4 regions of the Halomonas sp. IOP_14 genome follow, and region 3 is predicted to be linked to each of the others. Evidence: riboswitches for the same ligand, from Rfam matches in the RefSeq annotation. Region 3 holds a riboswitch; each other region holds the start of a gene.
What was found. A riboswitch is a leader RNA that binds a small molecule or an ion and turns the genes downstream of it on or off. The one in region 3 is predicted to bind thiamine pyrophosphate.
Positions count from the first base shown of each region.

Region 1: it holds a riboswitch for thiamine pyrophosphate, as region 3 does, so the genes downstream of both, thiM (hydroxyethylthiazole kinase) here and K7H09_RS05365 (NUDIX hydrolase) in region 3, are expected to answer to the same signal.
Region 2: it holds a riboswitch for thiamine pyrophosphate, as region 3 does, so the genes downstream of both, tenA (thiaminase II) here and K7H09_RS05365 (NUDIX hydrolase) in region 3, are expected to answer to the same signal.
Region 4: it holds a riboswitch for thiamine pyrophosphate, as region 3 does, so the genes downstream of both, K7H09_RS00360 (sodium:solute symporter family transporter) here and K7H09_RS05365 (NUDIX hydrolase) in region 3, are expected to answer to the same signal.

Region 1 covers NZ_JAINWD010000025.1:70,674-74,870, forward strand. The annotation lists gene K7H09_RS16465 (LysR family transcriptional regulator) at 35-955, opposite strand; gene thiE (thiamine phosphate synthase) at 952-1,584, opposite strand; gene thiM (hydroxyethylthiazole kinase) at 1,574-2,383, opposite strand; TPP riboswitch at 2,407-2,505, opposite strand; gene K7H09_RS16480 (hypothetical protein) at 2,560-2,904, opposite strand; gene gloA (lactoylglutathione lyase) at 3,149-3,685, shown strand; gene K7H09_RS16490 (DUF6164 family protein) at 3,695-4,063, shown strand; gene K7H09_RS16495 (cupin domain-containing protein) at 4,060-4,197, opposite strand, start outside.
Region 2 covers NZ_JAINWD010000040.1:40,139-44,335, reverse strand. The annotation lists gene K7H09_RS19855 (ABC transporter permease) at 1-17, shown strand, start outside; gene K7H09_RS19850 (class II aldolase/adducin family protein) at 171-938, opposite strand; gene K7H09_RS19845 (NAD(P)-dependent oxidoreductase) at 992-1,948, opposite strand; TPP riboswitch at 2,162-2,324, shown strand; gene tenA (thiaminase II) at 2,414-3,097, shown strand; gene thiC (phosphomethylpyrimidine synthase ThiC) at 3,129-4,197, shown strand, end outside.
Region 3 covers NZ_JAINWD010000004.1:177,187-181,383, forward strand. The annotation lists gene cmoA (carboxy-S-adenosyl-L-methionine synthase CmoA) at 37-780, shown strand; gene cmoB (tRNA 5-methoxyuridine(34)/uridine 5-oxyacetic acid(34) synthase CmoB) at 783-1,811, shown strand; TPP riboswitch at 1,929-2,032, shown strand; gene K7H09_RS05365 (NUDIX hydrolase) at 2,090-2,653, shown strand; gene K7H09_RS05370 (thymidylate synthase) at 2,717-3,688, shown strand; gene K7H09_RS05375 (class I SAM-dependent methyltransferase) at 3,732-4,197, shown strand, end outside.
Region 4 covers NZ_JAINWD010000001.1:77,930-82,126, forward strand. The annotation lists gene K7H09_RS00345 (CoA-acylating methylmalonate-semialdehyde dehydrogenase) at 1-166, shown strand, start outside; gene K7H09_RS00350 (hypothetical protein) at 255-947, opposite strand; gene K7H09_RS00355 (peroxidase-related enzyme) at 1,126-1,707, shown strand; TPP riboswitch at 1,832-1,937, shown strand; gene K7H09_RS00360 (sodium:solute symporter family transporter) at 1,927-3,339, shown strand; gene corA (magnesium/cobalt transporter CorA) at 3,311-4,197, shown strand, end outside.

The DNA.
Region 1 (4,197 bases), on a different contig from region 3:
GGATCAGATCGAGATAATCAGCGTATTTTGCACATCACTGTTGCGTTATTGGCGATAATCCAATGTTTTGCTCCCAAATCGGCGGATCACCCCATGCCTCGGTGAGCAGGTCGATGAAGCGCTCCACCTTGGCGGGCAGGTAGCGCCGGGCGGGGTAGAGCGCGTGAACATCGAGCCGTACCGCTGGCTCATTAGTTAAGATGGGCACTAAATGCCCGCTGGCGATACTCTCTGTGACCAGAAAGCTGGGCTGCTGAGCGATGCCCAGGCCAGCTTCCGTGGCGTGGGTGAGTACATCGCCGTTATTGCTTTCCAGTGGGCCATTGACCGTCAATGACTGCGTGGCAATCTTCCAGTCAGCGCTCTGTTGGCCGCTGCGGTAGCGTAGGCAGTGGTGCTTGGCAAGGGCTTGAACGCTGTCGGGTTCACCGTGGTTGGCAAGATATTCAGGCGAGGCGCAAAACAGTAGGCGGCACCGCGTCAGTCGGCGCGCCACCAGGCTGGAGTCGGGCAGGCTGCCGATACGGATCGCTACGTCGTAACCCTCTTCCAGCAGGTCGACACGGCGGTCGTTCAAATCCAGGCGCACTTCCAGCGCCGGGTGAGTGTGCATAAATTGCGCGACGAGTGGCGCTAGGTAGCGGGTGCCAAAACTCATCGGCCCATTAACGCGCAGCCGCCCACGCACATCGCTGGTACCTTGGCCCACCTCGGCGGCGGCCTCATCGAGCGCTTGCAGTATCCCTTGGGCGCGGACTAGATAGCGTTCTCCGGCCTCAGTGAGATGTAGTCGTCGCGTGGTGCGTTGTATCAGTCGCGCGCCCAATGTCTCTTCCAGTGCCATGACCTGGCGGGATACGCGAGTGCGGGAAATATCCAGCGCTTCAGCAGCGCGGGTATAGCTACCCAACTCGGCTACCCGCACAAAAGCGACGATATGCTCTAACTGATTCATGACGCCGAATCGGCTTGGAAAATCTGAAAAGCGCGCGCTGCCTGGTAAGGGTCGGGCTGGCCACAAATGGCTGATATCACCGCTAAACCGTTCGCTCCCGCGCGCTGTACGCTAATCGCATGGCTGGCTTTCAGCCCGCCGATGGCCACGCTGGGCAGTGGGCACGCCTTGACCAGCGCAGCCAAGCCACCAAAGCCGATGGGCTGGGCGTGATCTTGTTTGCTCTCGGTGGCAAACACCGGGCCAATCCCGACATAATCGAGTAGCTCAAACGGAGAGACTTGCAGTTGGGCGATAGTATTGATCGACAGGCCGATAATCGCTTGCTCACCTAGCACCCGGCGCGCTTGCTGAACGGCTGCGTCGCTCTGACCGACATGCAGGCCATCTGCCTGGCTTTCTAGTGCCACCTGCAAACGGTCGTTAATGATCAGCGGGACACCGGTGCCCGCCAGAAGCGCTTTTAACCGTTTGGCTTGGGCAATCATCTGTTCGTCGCTGGCATGCTTGTCACGCAACTGCACGATGGTGACACCGCCTTTTACCGCTGCCTCAACCGTTTGTTCCAAACCATGCTCTTGGCAGAGCGTGGCATCGGTGACCAAGTAGAGCGATAGATCAAGCGGCATGGATTGCCTCCAGTTGGGCATAAGTAGTGAGGTCGTCAGGGGTGAGTTGATACAGCGCATCCAGCAGTGCCACTTGAAAGCTACCAGGCCCGTTGGCGTGGCTGCCCGCACGCTCTCCTGTGACCGCAAAGCAGGCCAGTGCGGCTACCGTTGCACCCAGTGGGGCGTCGCGGTTGGCAGCCACAAATCCCGCCACTAGCGCGCTCAGCCCACAGCCAAGCGTTGTTACGCGGGGCATCAAAGGATGGCCACCGTTAATGCGGTAGTGCTGTGTGCCGTCCGTCACCCAGTCGCTTTCACCGGTCATCGCGACAATACAGCCGTGTTTTTGCGCTAATGCTATTGCAGCGTCCACGGCTTGGTCGGTGGCGGCTGTGGCGTCCACGCCGCGGCCTTGGCTAGCTAAACCGTTAAGGGCAAGAATTTCAGACGCATTGCCACGAACCACGCTGGGTTTAGCGGCCAGCAGCTTCGCGCACAGCGTTTGGCGATAGCGCGTGGCGCCAACGGCGACGGGATCTAATACCCAGGGAATGGCATGCTGATCGGCAGTCGCTGTGGCGGTGAGCATAGCGTCAGCCCAGTGGGCAGAGATCGTACCGATATTAATCGACAGCCCCGCGGAGATAGCCGTGAATTCAGCCACTTCTTCAGGCGCATGCAGCATGGCGGGCGACGCGCCGGTGGCTAACAGCAGGTTGGCAGTGCTGTTCATGGCCACATAGTTGGTCATGCAGTGAACCAGCGGTGTCACTGAGCGCAGCGTCTCAAGGTAATCGCCAAGCGGGCGTAGGGTCATAGCATCCTCCCGGCAGGGAGGTGGTAAGCGTTACCACGACTCCCTACGCCGGTGTTATCCGGTTCAGGTTCAAAGGGTGCTTCTCAGCCCAACCGTAACGGAGGGCGCCCCTGTCGAGGGATTACTATCCTTGCCTGAAGTAGCCCTGTAAAGCCCCGGATGCGGACGATAGCAATCTAACGAAACGAAATACGCGTACCGTAGGTAAGCATTTCATCAGGTGTCATCGCTTTACCCTCGACCCCAATCATCTCGTCACCACACTGGTCGGCGAAGGTTAGCACGCCGTGGGTCAAGCCCAGTTGGCCCAGGGTATCGCGGATTTCGCCCGTGCCCAGAAAAGTACTGACGTGGCCCTTGTTATCGCTCAGCTCAGACACGCCGTTAGCATGGTGAAAACGCACTTTGTAGATTCCATCCATCGACTCGACTTCAACAATCGGCGAAAAACCGTTGTGAAGCGCATTGGAAAGCTGTTTTAGCGTCAGGTGGTCACCCAGCGTCATATCGATCGCACTCATGGAAAACTCCTGTGGACGCCTCAAAGGTGGGGCATCACTCATGTTGCGGGAACTGCTTTTTGTAAAGCTTATGAAGAATAAGTGTAGGGTTTTTGTTTAGTATTGCCAGTGCGCTTATCGGCACCTCGATACGACACTGCCTACGTGCTTGTAAGGGCTGTTATTATGGCCATAAAGCCCCCATGGTAAGCGGTACGTGAAGCTCAATGGATTCAATGATCAACATCAGCGATAGGAGAGCAAAATGAGTTTTCAAGGCGAGCAGCATCCTGGCGTCGTGGCTACGCCGCCCCAAACTCAAGGGTTTCGTTTAAACCACACCATGCTGCGGGTGAAAGACCCTGAGCAGGCATTGGCGTTCTACTCAAAAGTGTTTGGTATGCAGGTGATGCGGCGGCTGGATTTCGAAGAGATGCAGTTCTCGCTCTACTTCCTGGCCAACCTGGAACCCAGCGACAGCGTTCCGGACGATGCGCAAGCGCGTACCGCCTGGACGTTTAGCCAGAAAGGGCTGCTGGAGCTGACCCACAACTGGGGGACTGAAGACCAGGAAGATTTCGCCTATCACGATGGCAATGCCGAACCCCAGGGCTTTGGGCATATCTGCTTCAACGTACCGGATTTGGCAGCGGCCCAGGCGTGGTTCGACGAGCATGACGTCACCTTCGTCAAACGCTCCGATCAGGGCAAGATGAAAGATGTTATCTTCGTTAAAGACCCGGACGGCTACTGGATCGAAGTGATTCAGGCAGACCTGATGGTGGGGAAGAGCGACTCTTGAGGCACGCCAATGGCTGAACTACTGTTCCGGCTGCGCCATGTGACCGACGAAGAGGCCATGGAGGTGCGTGACCTGCTCGCTGCCCATGGCTTTGATACCTATGAAACCCAGGCGGGCTTTTTCCGCCTGGGCGTTGACGCGATTTGGCTGCGCAATCCACATCAGCACGACGCTGCCATCGCGGCGTTAGAGGCCTACCAGGCGGAGCGCCTTGAGCGCGCCCAACGCGAGCACCAGGCGGCGGTTGAGCGGGGTGACGCGGAGACGCTGTGGCGTCGTTTGGCCGCTCACCCGGTGCAGGTCGTGTTAGTACTGCTAGCAGTGGGGCTTATTGCCGCCCTTACGCTGCTGCCGTTCCTGGGTATGTCGCGAAGCTAAGCGGCTGGCAGATGGCCGCGTTTGAGGTACATCATGACGCCATCATCACCGGCGGTAAGTGCCGGAGCAGAACCGCTGGGGTAGCGGCACCAGGTGCCTGCCGTGTAACTCTGTTCGCTATCGCTCAGTGTGCC
Region 2 (4,197 bases), on a different contig from region 3:
ACCGCGTACCACACTAACGGTCACTGGCCTGTGCGAGCATCACGTTTGTCAACGCTAATTCAGGACGTGGTATAACCGAAAAGGGGCCGTCCAGCAGCCCCTTTTTGCTTGTATTGATATTCGTATAGTTCTGATACTGGCTTGCTTGCCGTGCTGGCAACCGCGCCGATTTAGTCTTTATAGCTTGGATCCAGCGCCTCAAGCGTGCGCAGGTGCGCGGCCCATTCGAGTTCAAGATCGCCGTCTTCATGAATAGTCTGGTCGTATTGGCGCGCCACGTGGCGCGCCACCTCTTCTGGCACCAGCCGTAAGGGCTGGCCAGTAGACTGCGCCGCCACCTGTAGCTCACAGGCACGCTCAAGATAAAACATATTGTTGAACATCTCTGCAGCCGACGCACCGGTCGTCAGCAGGCCATGGTTACGCAACACCAATGCGGGGTTGTCGCCAAGGCTTGCCACTATTCGCTCACGCTCAGCCAGGTTCAGGGCAATGCCTTCATAATCGTGGTAAGACACCCGTTCGTGAAACTGCAGCGCAATCTGGTTAAGCCGTGTTTCAAGGCCCGACTCCAGCGACGACACCGCCACGCCAGCGCGCGTGTGAGTATGCATCACCCAGGCCGCATGGTGGCTAGCAGTATGAATCGCGGAATGGATGGTGAAACCAGCCGGATTCACTTGTTCTGGGCTGTTATCAATCTTATGGCCATCAACGTCAATCTTCACCAGCGAAGAAGCCGTAATCTCCTCCCAACGCCAACCGTAAGGGTTGATCAGGAAACGTCCCTTCTCACCAGGCACCCGCGCGGTAATATGGGTGTAGATCAGATCCGTCATGCGATAGTGGGCGGCCAGACGATAGCAGGCTGCCAGCGCGATGCGGGTTTCTTGTTCGGCGTTGCTCGTCGTGGTGCGTTGAGACTTATTGAGACTCATCAGGTGTTCCTTTGCAGCAAAGTGATTGTCATGCAACGTGGTTAGCGTTTACGTCAGTAACCGCGCGCCCGATCAACGCCCATGGCAAGCGGCTGCCCATCGCGAAGGGCGCGGGCGGTGTCGACAACCTGCCCTGCGACCACCTCTGGCAACGAATCACTAGCAATGTGTGGCGTGATGCGTAGGCACTCATGCTGCCAGAAGGGATGATCCGCAGGCAGCGGCTCTGCACGGAACACATCCAGGCTCGCCCCACCCAAATGGCCGTGTTCGAGCGCTAGGAGAAGATCGTCCTCGACCAAGTGCTCACCCCGACCGATCTGCACCAACCAAGCGTCTTTGGCGAGCTTCGCGAACAGCGCCTTGTTAAGCACGTTTTCAGTGGTAGCCGTCAGTGGCAGCACATTGATCAGATAATCGGCGCCATCCGCTGCCGCCATGACAGCCCCGTCACCTGTCAGATAGGTCACGCCTTCAACCGGGGCTTGTGGCTCGCTGCGGCAGGCTACGTGTACAGAAAAGCCAAGCGCGGCCACCGCTTTCACCACGGCGCGCCCCATGGTGCCGTGTCCCAGCACCGCCACCTTTCTTGATGCTGGCGCGCGCATCGTCAATGGCGCCCAATGCGCCTTGGCAGCATTTTGCTCCAGGGTGGTGAACTCACGCTCACGATGGAGCACCTCATGCGCGGCAAAACCCGCCATCAAGTCGGCCTGATGTGGATCCCGCACCCGGGCGATATGTACTTCATCGCTCAGGCCAGGATGCGCCAGCAGGGCATCAACACCGGCACCGATAGACATCGCCAGCTCAAGATTAGGATAGCTCTCGAAAGCCTCGTCATTGGGCAACCAGCAGATCGCAAAACGCACATCTTCGGGGTTATCGATCTCATGGGGATGGCGCAGGACGACATCACTCGCTTCATCGCGCAAGGCGTTACCATAAATGGCATCAAAGTCGAGCGAATCACTGAGATAGACGCCTAAAATCGAGTTCGTGTTGGTCATGCAACTTCCTACGGTTCACATTCGAAATAGCAGTGGCTGTAAAACAGCCACTTGTTACTCAACTGTATAATAATTCACGTACCGATGCCATGAAACGCCATTACAGCACCTAAACTCTCATCGCTGTAATGATGCTAATAAATTGTTTCCCGATAACTTTCCATGTCATACACCCTTGCATCTCCCCCACCCGCCTCCTACACTCCACCAACGAACAGCTTGACGGGGTGCCGGTGAAATCCGGCTGAGATGGCGCAGGGCGTAGCAATTAATGCTGCCGAGCGCTGATCCCGCAGAACCTGATCCGGCTAATGCGCTGCTACTTACACAAGTTCGCAGCGAGGGTACCGGCGTAGGGATCAAGCGATGGCCACGGCTGCTCTCTCACGATCGCACGCTGCCCTTCTGCGCCACTCCCTCGATCTTTTTCGCCCCCCCCTCCGGATCATTACCACCGGAGGCATCATGGGCTACCGCTTTACTGATCTCACCACCGCCTGCCAAGACGATTGGCGCGCCTATATTGAGCACGATTTTGTGCGCCAATTGGGCACCGCCACGTTGTCTGAGGCGTCGTTTCGCCACTATTTAAAGCAGGATTACCTGTTTTTGATTCACTTCGCCCGTGCCTACGCGCTGGCTGCTTATAAAAGCCCCACACTCGCCGATCTGCGCCAGGCCCACGAAGGCTTGAAAGCCATTGTGGATGTGGAGTTGGGCCTGCACGTGGGCTTTTGTCAGGAGTGGGGGATTTCCGAGCAAGAACTGGTGGAGCTTCCCGAAGCCAGGGCCACCCTGGCTTACACCCGCTATGTATTGGATACCGGCAACCGCGGCGACCTGCTGGATTTGCACGTGGCGCTAGCCCCCTGCCTGGTGGGCTACGGCGAAATCGCCAACTGGCTAAACGCCCAGCCTTCCACCCTGCGCGGCGCGCAAAACCCTTACGACGCCTGGATAGCCATGTACGAAGGCGAGGAGTTTCAGGCCGCCATGCAGGCGGAGCTTGAATGGCTGAATATCCGCCTTGCCGACATTACCTCCGCCCGCTTTGCCGAACTGAGCAAGATCTTCCGCGACGCCACCCGCCTGGAAATCGACTTCTGGCAGATGGGCCTAGAGCTGATAGACCAAGACCTCACCCACTAATTCAGCAAAACAACACAAGGAAACGACAGTAATGACTAAGACCGTAACAAGCAAAACCAGCCACTTTTTAGCCGAAACCGCCCAGGTCGATGCCGCCGCCATTGCGCCGCTGCCCGGCTCACGTAAGGTATATATCGAAGGTTCGCGCCCGGATATCCGTGTGCCGTTCCGGGAAATTTCACTGTCGCCGACCAAAACCACCGGCATTGATGAAGAGAACCCGCCACTGCTGGTGTACGACACTTCAGGCCCCTATAGCGATCCGGATGCTAACAATGACCTGCGCCGCGGTCTGCCGGAACTACGCCGAGCCTGGATTGAAGAGCGTGACGATACCGAATTTCTATCAGGCCCCACGTCTGATTACGGCAACCGCCGCGCCAACGACCCGACGCTTGCCCAGCTGCGCTTTGATCTAACCCGCACACCACGCCGAGCAAAACCGGGCAAGAACGTGACCCAGCTGCACTACGCCCGCCAGGGCATTATCACCCCGGAAATGGAGTTTATCGCCTTGCGCGAAAACCAGCGCCGTCAAGCGCTAGGTACCGCTGAAGTAGAGCGCATTCTGGGCCATCAGCACAAAGGCCAGAGCTTTGGCGCCAGCCTGCCGGAAGAAATCACCCCTGAGTTTGTGCGTGATGAAGTCGCCAGAGGGCGGGCGATTATTCCCAATAACATCAACCACCCAGAAAGCGAGCCGATGATTATTGGCCGTAATTTCCTGGTCAAAATTAACGGTAATCTGGGTAACTCAGCGGTGACTTCTTCTATCGAAGAAGAGGTAGATAAGATGACCTGGGGCATCCGCTGGGGCGCGGACACCATTATGGATCTCTCCACTGGGCAGAACATCCACGAAACCCGCGAGTGGATTTTGCGCAACTCGCCGGTGCCGATTGGCACAGTGCCTATCTATCAGGCGCTGGAAAAGGTCAAAGGCGTGGCCGAAGACCTCACCTGGGAAGTCTTCCGCGATACGCTGATCGAGCAGGCCGAACAGGGCGTGGACTACTTCACCATTCACGCGGGCGTACTGCTGCGCTATGTGCCGCTCACCGCCAAGCGGGTCACCGGCATTGTCAGCCGCGGCGGCTCGA
Region 3 (4,197 bases):
AAACTAGCACGCCTTTTCCATGATCCCGGCTTGCCCATGAGTGATGCATCTTACCGTGACGCTATCTTTTCGACACCCCTTGACCGAGTCGCGCGGTTCTCTTTCGACGAAAAGGTGGTCGCCTGCTTTCCTGACATGATCCGCCGATCGGTACCCGGCTACGGGCAAATTCTTGGCATGTTGAGCTTAATTGCCCAGCGCCACCTGCGCCATGGCGCCCATGTCTATGATCTAGGCTGTTCGCTGGGCGCTTCCGGCCTTGCGCTGGCAGGGGCGCTGGCGCCTGACGCCTTTCGCTATACGGGCGTTGACCTATCGCCCGCCATGGTCGCCCAGGCTCGGCAAACCTTTGCTGACGAGTGCCCAGCGTACGCTATGCAGGTCGAAGAAGCCGACATTCGTACCCTCGAGTATGCATCTTCGGGCATGATCATTCTCAATTTTACCCTACAGTTTCTACCCGCCGCCGACCGCGATGCACTACTGGCGCGGCTTTATGCAGCGCTGGAACCCGGCGGCGTGCTGATTCTCTCGGAGAAAACCGTCGACGCCGACGAGCGCGACAACGCCTGGCGGGTAGAACGCTACCACGATTTCAAGCGCGCCAATGGCTACAGTGATCTGGAAATCAGCCAGAAGCGCACCGCTCTTGAGAACGTACTGGTGCCGGATACCCTCGATGCACTTCATGGTCGTTTGAAACAAGCAGGTTTTCCACGTTCGATGACCTGGTTCCAGTACCTTAACTTTGCCTCGCTGATTGCGTTTAAGGAGGGTTAAAGGTGGCGCCACTACCCGACGATCATCGCGCAATTTATCAGGCGTTTTTAGATCAAGCTACGCTTGATGCCTCACTAACGCCCTGGTTAGCGAAGCTTCCCGAGCAGTTAGCTCACGGGCTTGACCGTAACCGCCACGGCGATTTATCCGCCTGGGAAAAAGCCGTGGCCAAGCTTCCGGTGCTGCCCGCCGAGCGGCGCGTGGATTTAAACAGCGACACCGTCAGCGTTGATCTCGATCTTAGCGATAGCCAGCAGCGCCAATGCTTTAACCTGCTTAGAAAGCTTGCCCCATGGCGTAAAGGCCCTTTTCAGCTAGGCGGCATTTATATCGACACCGAGTGGCGCTCTGACTGGAAGTGGCAAAGAGTGGCGCCACACCTGGCACCGCTAAAATATCGCAAAGTGCTCGATGTGGGTGGCGGCAGCGGTTACCACGCTTGGCGGATGGCCGGGGCAGGTGCTGCTTTTGTGCTAATCATCGACCCTTCGCCACGTTTCTACTGGCAGTTTCAGGCAGTACGCCACTTTGTGGGTGATGCGGATGGCGGCAAAACGCAGTTTTTACCCGTGGGCATTGAAGATGTGCCTGAGAATCTGGGCTTTTTCGATACGGTATTTTCCATGGGCGTGCTCTACCATCGCCCTGCCCCGTTGGAACATCTTCAGCAGCTAAAAGCCGCGTTAGTTCCGGGCGGCGAGCTGGTGCTAGAAACCCTGGTAGTCGAAGGCGACGAGCAGACCGTATTTGTGCCCGGCGAACGTTACGCCGCCATGCCCAACGTCTACTTCCTGCCCTCTTCTCAAGCACTCTGCCACTGGCTGGAGCGCTGCGGCTTTACCAACGTGCGCGTGGTCGATGAAGCCGTTACCACGTTAGACGAGCAGCGCTCGACGGAGTGGATGACCTACCAATCGTTGGCTGATTTTCTCGACCCCAACGACCGCACCCGCACCATTGAAGGCTACCCTGCACCGCGGCGGGCGGTGATTTTGGCGAATAAGCCGGGCCAATTAGCCGTTAGCCGTTAGCCGTTAGCCGTTAGCCAAGTGTGCGAAGAAGGTGTCAAAACCGCCCCGGCGTCCGCCAAGCCGCCGCATTGAATTGCCCCCCAAATATTGACTTATACTAAAACTCATAGTAACAGTAACTTTTCCGAGGGGTGCCTGTTATTCAGGCTGAGATGGAGTTATCCAAACCCTTTGAACCTGATCCGGCTGATACCGGCGTAGGAACGGACATAAACCATATATGAATCTGTTTTGACACCTACGCCTGTATTATCCGAATCTCAATGCAGGAGTGTATCGTGTCGCAAGGTAACTCAACGCCCGCTAACGCATCTACGCTCAGTAGTACCTCCCCTTTTAACACGTCTGATAAAAACCGCCTGAACTCCGTACTTGCCAAGCCACGCTTGGCAGCAATCGCCGTAACTCTGCGTAATAATGAAGTTCTCCTCGTCCAACGCAGTAAAGAACCTCAACGGGGCACTTGGGGCTTCCCCGGAGGATCAGTGGAACCGGGAGAAAGCCTACATTGTGCAGCAAAGCGCGAATTAATGGAGGAAACCGGTATCACAGCATTGGTAGGACCGTTAATTGATGTAGTAGAAGTAATCGGATATGACCCAGAGGGAAGTCACCACCACTTCGCCTTGGTTGCCCTTTTATGTCACTACGTTGATGGCGAGCTACGGCCTGGTGATGATGCTGCGGACTGCCGCTGGGCGAAAGTTATAAACGGAAAACTCAACTTCAATGAAGCCTTAGCTGATCACGTCGCAGATACTGTCGTGAAAGCCTTTAATTTGCACAGTTTGATCGTCAAAGAAAAATCAAACGCGATTCACAGCTCCAATTCAGCTTTTTAAACTACTCGCCATCATTCGTATCAGCAAAATACGCCTCTTTGTCCACCGAAAGAGATGAATATAATGATGCACAAACATTATACGAATTTCACCAGCCTCTACAGAGATACACTGCATAAAATCTGCTTTGAATATGAATATGTTAACTCACCTAGAGGAAATAAAGAGCGAGAACTCATTGGCTTCAATATCCGACTCGACAATCCTCCTGATCGTTTTTGTCTAAGCAAAATACGCAAACAAAATATTGTTTTTAATTATGCAGAAGCGTTATGGTATTTATCAGGTAAAAACGACTTAGCATTTATTTCCTGGTACGCCCCTTCAATGCAACGCTACAGCCCAGATGGTATAAGCTTACCTGGTACTGGTTACGGAGCTCGTCTTAAAAACTTTGGTGCAGACACGCTCGATCAAATCGAACGAGTGATTGATATCATTAAAAATGACGATCCCGACAGTAAGCGCGCTGTCCTTCAAATATTTAGTGCGGAAGAAGATCTTTATCGACGCAATATCGACGTTTCATGTACCTTGGGTCTTCAGTTGCTACTCCGCGAAGAAAAGTTGAACATGGTCAGCTATATGCGTGCAAATGATGCCTACGTTGGCATGCTGAACGATATTTTCTCTTTTACTTTCTTGCAAGAGTATATTGCTGCCCGCATAGGCTGCAAAATCGGTCACTACACACATCAAGTTGGTTCTATTCACGTCTATGAAAGCACACATGAGCGTGCGCTTGAACTTTTGAATAGTAATGAAACTATACCCCAGCCAGGCACAGTACCTTTAATGCCAATTGGCACCTCCCCGACTACCATACGCAAACTATTGGAATATGAGTCAGAGATCCGTAGCGGCTTGTTGACGTTTAATGATATGGCTAATCTTAACCTAACGACGTATTGGCGAGATGTGCTGATGTTGTTCTGGATCTATCGCCAAATCAAGATAGGGAATGCGCTGCCTCAAAAGGCGTTAGAGATAATTAACCCCTACTATCAACCGTTTCTTATTAATCGCTGGGGATAGTACAAGCATTCATACATGAGCAAATATTAGGGGATTTATTTTTATGAATACTAATTGGACTGAACAAAATATCGCCGAGCTTTTTGACGCTTATGATGATTGGGTGGAGAATGCTTTTGGCTATCAACCACTCATCGCGGAGTTAACCTGCTCTTATGGCAAGGGAATTAGTGTATTGGACTACGGCTGTGGCAGCGGCAAAGTGTCCAGAAGATTAAGAGACGACGGATTCGACTATGTCACCGGTGTTGACATCTCTTCAACAATGATTGAAAAAGCAATATCCGCAGGCACTAACCGTCTTCGCTTTGAGCAAATCCATGGTCCAAATTTGCCATTTCCTGATAACAGTTTTGAAGCTGTCATTAGTTGTTTTCTGTTTATTAACATTCCCGAAAGACGTGAACTAGTACGCATCACTACGGAAGTAATGCGCGTACTTAAACCTGGCGGCTCCTATTACATCCTCGACACTCATCCTCAAACCACCGGAGTCGATTATCCGACCT
Region 4 (4,197 bases), on a different contig from region 3:
CGCTTACTTTAGTTTCACCGGGTCAAGGGCTTCAAAGCTGGGCGATTTAGGGCCCAATGGTAAGCAGGCGATTGCATTCTGGACACAAACAAAAACCGTAACGGCACGTTGGTTTGAACCCGAGAATGTTTCCAGTGGTATCAATAGCACGATTTCACTGGGTTAAAAAAGTGGCGCTAACTGGCTCCGCTTAAGCGGGGCCAGTTGCTAACGAGGTCGGTTAACCGCTTGGCAGATCAAGCCAGGTGGCTGGCTTAAAAGTTGTCAAACAGCGGAAGGCTCTCTTCAAGCAGCTGTTCAATGGGGCCGAGCTGGCTTTCATGCAATACTAACAGCGACTCCTTACCCATAAAGTGTTCAGCGGGGGGGACGAGCAGAGCAAACTCACCCTCTTCAAGGTGAAACTCATGTATTTCGCGCATTCCCAGCGGAGTTACACACTGCGTGCAGCGGTAGGTGTCATCTTCGCCATAAATCAGCCGATGGTACATTTTAAACAGCGTATATAGTGCCAAACCACCCTCAAAGGCTGGCCAGCGCGCAGGGGTCTCGCGAATATCGTTGGTAAGGTCTTGCCCTTCGGCTTCGGCGTCTGCAATTGCATTGGCAAGCGGGGCGGCAAGAATGGCGCTGTTGTCGGCAGGTAACGGCGTGTTGTGCTTAGAAGCGTGTTCAAAATCTTGTACAGCGCGCTTAAAGTCAGGAACGCCATCAAGAGTATAGTCGACATGCTGGAGGTCTTCGGGCTCACAGCCGCCATTTTCCCAGCCATGAATGACGCGAAGTGTCATTTGACCCCGTGTCATTGGGCGGGCAAGCAGCATATGTAGCATTATACGAATGTGCAGCTGACGCTCATCGGTATCATTTTCAAATGCTCGGTAAGGGTCAGTAAACAGCTCGTTTAGACGACCGGGGGTATGTTCCTTGGCTTCGTTATGGCTCATGACAGTGTCCCTTTGAACGAACTGTTTATTAAGAGTAGCGCATGTTTTTTTGTCACAGAACGAATCTTCAGTATGGCGAGTAGGGCGGCTGAATAAAAGCCTCTTAATTCAGCTTTTTGTTACACAACCGCTAAGCCGTTTTTATGAGATGGCTAAACTTAACAAGAAAGAGGTGAGCATGTCTTCATCATTAAGTCGTTTTAACGTGCCTGAAACATTGGATGACCTGCCTGACGATATTCGCAGTACCATTTTGACCGTTCAGGGTAAAGCGGGTTTTGTGCCCAATGTCTTTCTGATGTTGGCCCATCGCCCTGCTGAATTTCGTGCTTTTTTTGCCTATCACGATGCGTTGATGGAGCGCGAATCAGATACCCTCACCAAAGCCGAAAAAGAGATGATTGTAGTGGCTACCAGCGCACGTAATCGCTGCCTATATTGTGTGGTTGCTCACGGGGCACTGGTGCGCATTTACAGTAAAGACCCGCTACTCGCTGACCAAGTGGCGATCAACCATCGGGTGGCGCCGATTAGCGAGCGCCACCGGGTGATGCTCGATTTCGCCATGCACTGTGCCATCGATGTGGGTGAAATGACTGATGAATGGCTTGCCCGCCTGCTGGAAGTAGGCTTTAGCCAAGAGGATTGCTGGGATATAGGCGCGATCGCGGCGTTTTTTGGCTTGTCGAATCGGTTGGTTACCCTGGCAGGTACGCCACCCAATGAGGAGTTCTACCTGATGGGGCGAGTGCCTCGCTAAGAGGCGACCAGCGCACCTTAACTTTACTAAGCTATGATTTTGATTGAGAATAGTTCTTGAGACAGCGCTTCGAAAAGTACCCAAAAACGTACTTAGAAAAAGCGCTTAGCAAAACACCTACATTCACTGTCGCCAGGGGAGCCCTGCATAAAAGGGCTGAGATGCGGCTACGCAGACCCTGGAACCTGATCCGGTTCGTACCGGCGGAGGAAGTGCGACATGCTTTACCTAACGTTAGCCGTGCTTGGTGCGGCGCTGTGCTGCTTTGCTTACTTAGGCCTCCGGGCTCGCTGGGTGAATGGCCCACTTGATGACTATGTCACCGCCCGTAACTCGCAAACGGCATCTACCCTGGGGCTCTCCTTCCTTGCCTCCGGCATGGGCGCATGGATTCTCTTTGCTCCTCCTGAAATCGGCGCCTTTGTTGGCCCGCTGGCCCTGGCAGGCTATGCATTAGGCTCTGCGCTGCCGTTTATCGTCTTGGGGCTGTATGGGCCGAAGATTCGCCGGGCGCTGCCCGAGGGGCGCAGCATCGCCGAGTTTGCCGAAGCGTGCTATGGCCCTGGTGTAAGGCGCTGGGTAACGCTGGTATCAATCGCCTATATGGCGTGCTTTTTAGCTGCCGAGCTAACCGCTATTGGCGCCATTACCGCGCTGCTTTCCGATGTGCCCCCCGCACTGGTGATTATTGGCGTGGCGCTTACCACGCTCATCTATACTGCGGCAGGTGGTCTACGGGCCAGCCTTGCCACTGACCGTTGGCAGGCGTGGTTGTTACTGGTACTGCTGTGTGTGGTCGGTGGCATGGCCCTATGGCGGCTTCCCACTATTCCCAACGAGGCTGCGCTTCCTGCCATTCCCATCACCAGTGCGCTCAGCGTAGCGTTAACGCTAGTGATCGCGGTTACCGCGGCCAATCTCTTCCATCAAGGCTATTGGCAGCGCGTGTGGGCCGCTCAAGACGATCAAAGCCTGGGGCGCGGGGCATGGTTAGGTGGCGCAATGACGGTAGTCGTCGTCATGGTGATTGGTGGTCTGGGTGTATTGGCCGCGATGAGTGGTGTGCCATTAGGCGAGCCGCCGATGCCATTTTTTGCCCTGTTAAGTGATGCTCCTGTTTGGCTGACGCTACCCGCCTTGGTATTAGCGGTGACCTTGGTGGCCTCCAGCGTTGATACGCTGCAAAATGGTATTGCCTCGTTGGTGGTCGCGCGCAGCGAGCAGCAGGGCGTATCACTGGTGGCTGCCCGCTGGGTGACAGTGGTAGTAATGGTACCGGTGGTATTAATTGCCTTGCAGGGGTTGTCAGTACTGCGTCTGTTTTTGATTGCCGACCTGCTGTGTGCTGCCATTGTGGTACCTGTGCTGTTGGGCCTGTGGCAACGAATGACGCCACTGGCCGCCATTGTAGGTGGCATCGCGGGGCTGCTGGGTGCCATTCTCCCAGGGTGGTTAAGCCAAGGAAGCTTGGTCGCCGGGATGGTGGCCGCCAGTTTTCCGGGCAGTGTCCCTACCTTGGGGCCATTCGTCGGGGCGTTAATCGCCTCAACGCTGGTGAGTGTGCTGTTAGCCTACTTAACGCTAGCTATTCGCAAGGACATCCATGATTCGAACTCTTCTGACTACCCCTGAAGGTGAGACCCACGAGGGGGATGAAAGCCTGTTGGCTGTCTGGCAGGCGACGCCTGGCAGCCATATCTGGATCGATATGCAGGGCGAGTCCCAACAAAGCGAGCGGGCGATTTTAGAGGCGTTTGAGTTTCACCCCATGGCGATTCAAGATGCCCACAAAGAGCGCCATCCGCCAAAAATTGAAGAGTTTGATAATCACACCTTGATTATTTATCGTGGCATCTCCTCCTTTGATGCCGAACTAAACTATCTGCCTCAACAGGTCTGTTTCTTTGTGGGGGAGCGATTTCTGGTCACCCTCCATCCCGGCCAAGCGCTCTCCATAGAACGGCTATTCAACGAGCACGGTAAAGCCTTGCTGGCCCATTCGCCGGAACATGTCGCGCTGCGGGTGATGTATATTTCTGCGGGCTTTTATATCGATAGCCTGCTTGAGTTCGAAACGGCGTTAAGCGATCTGGAAGACGAGCTGCTGGAAAATGGTAATGATGTGCTAATGCGCAAGATCATCACTTACCGTTCCCGGCTGGTTAAAATGCGCCGCATCTTTAGCTACCACCAGGGGATTACCCAAGAACTCACCGCTTATGACTATGAGCATTTACCGCGGGAAGAGAGCGAAACCCTGCACGCCATCAACGATGTAGCGGATCGCTTCGAACGCCTCTACACATTGACCCAAATGTACTACGACATTTGCGGTGACCTAATCGATGGCTATATCTCTATTTCCTCCCACCAGCTAAATATCACCATGCGGGTGCTCACGGTGATTACCGCGATTTTTGTGCCGCTCACGTTTATTGCCGGGATTTACGGTATGAACTTCGAAAATATGCCCGAGCTGCGTTATCAGTA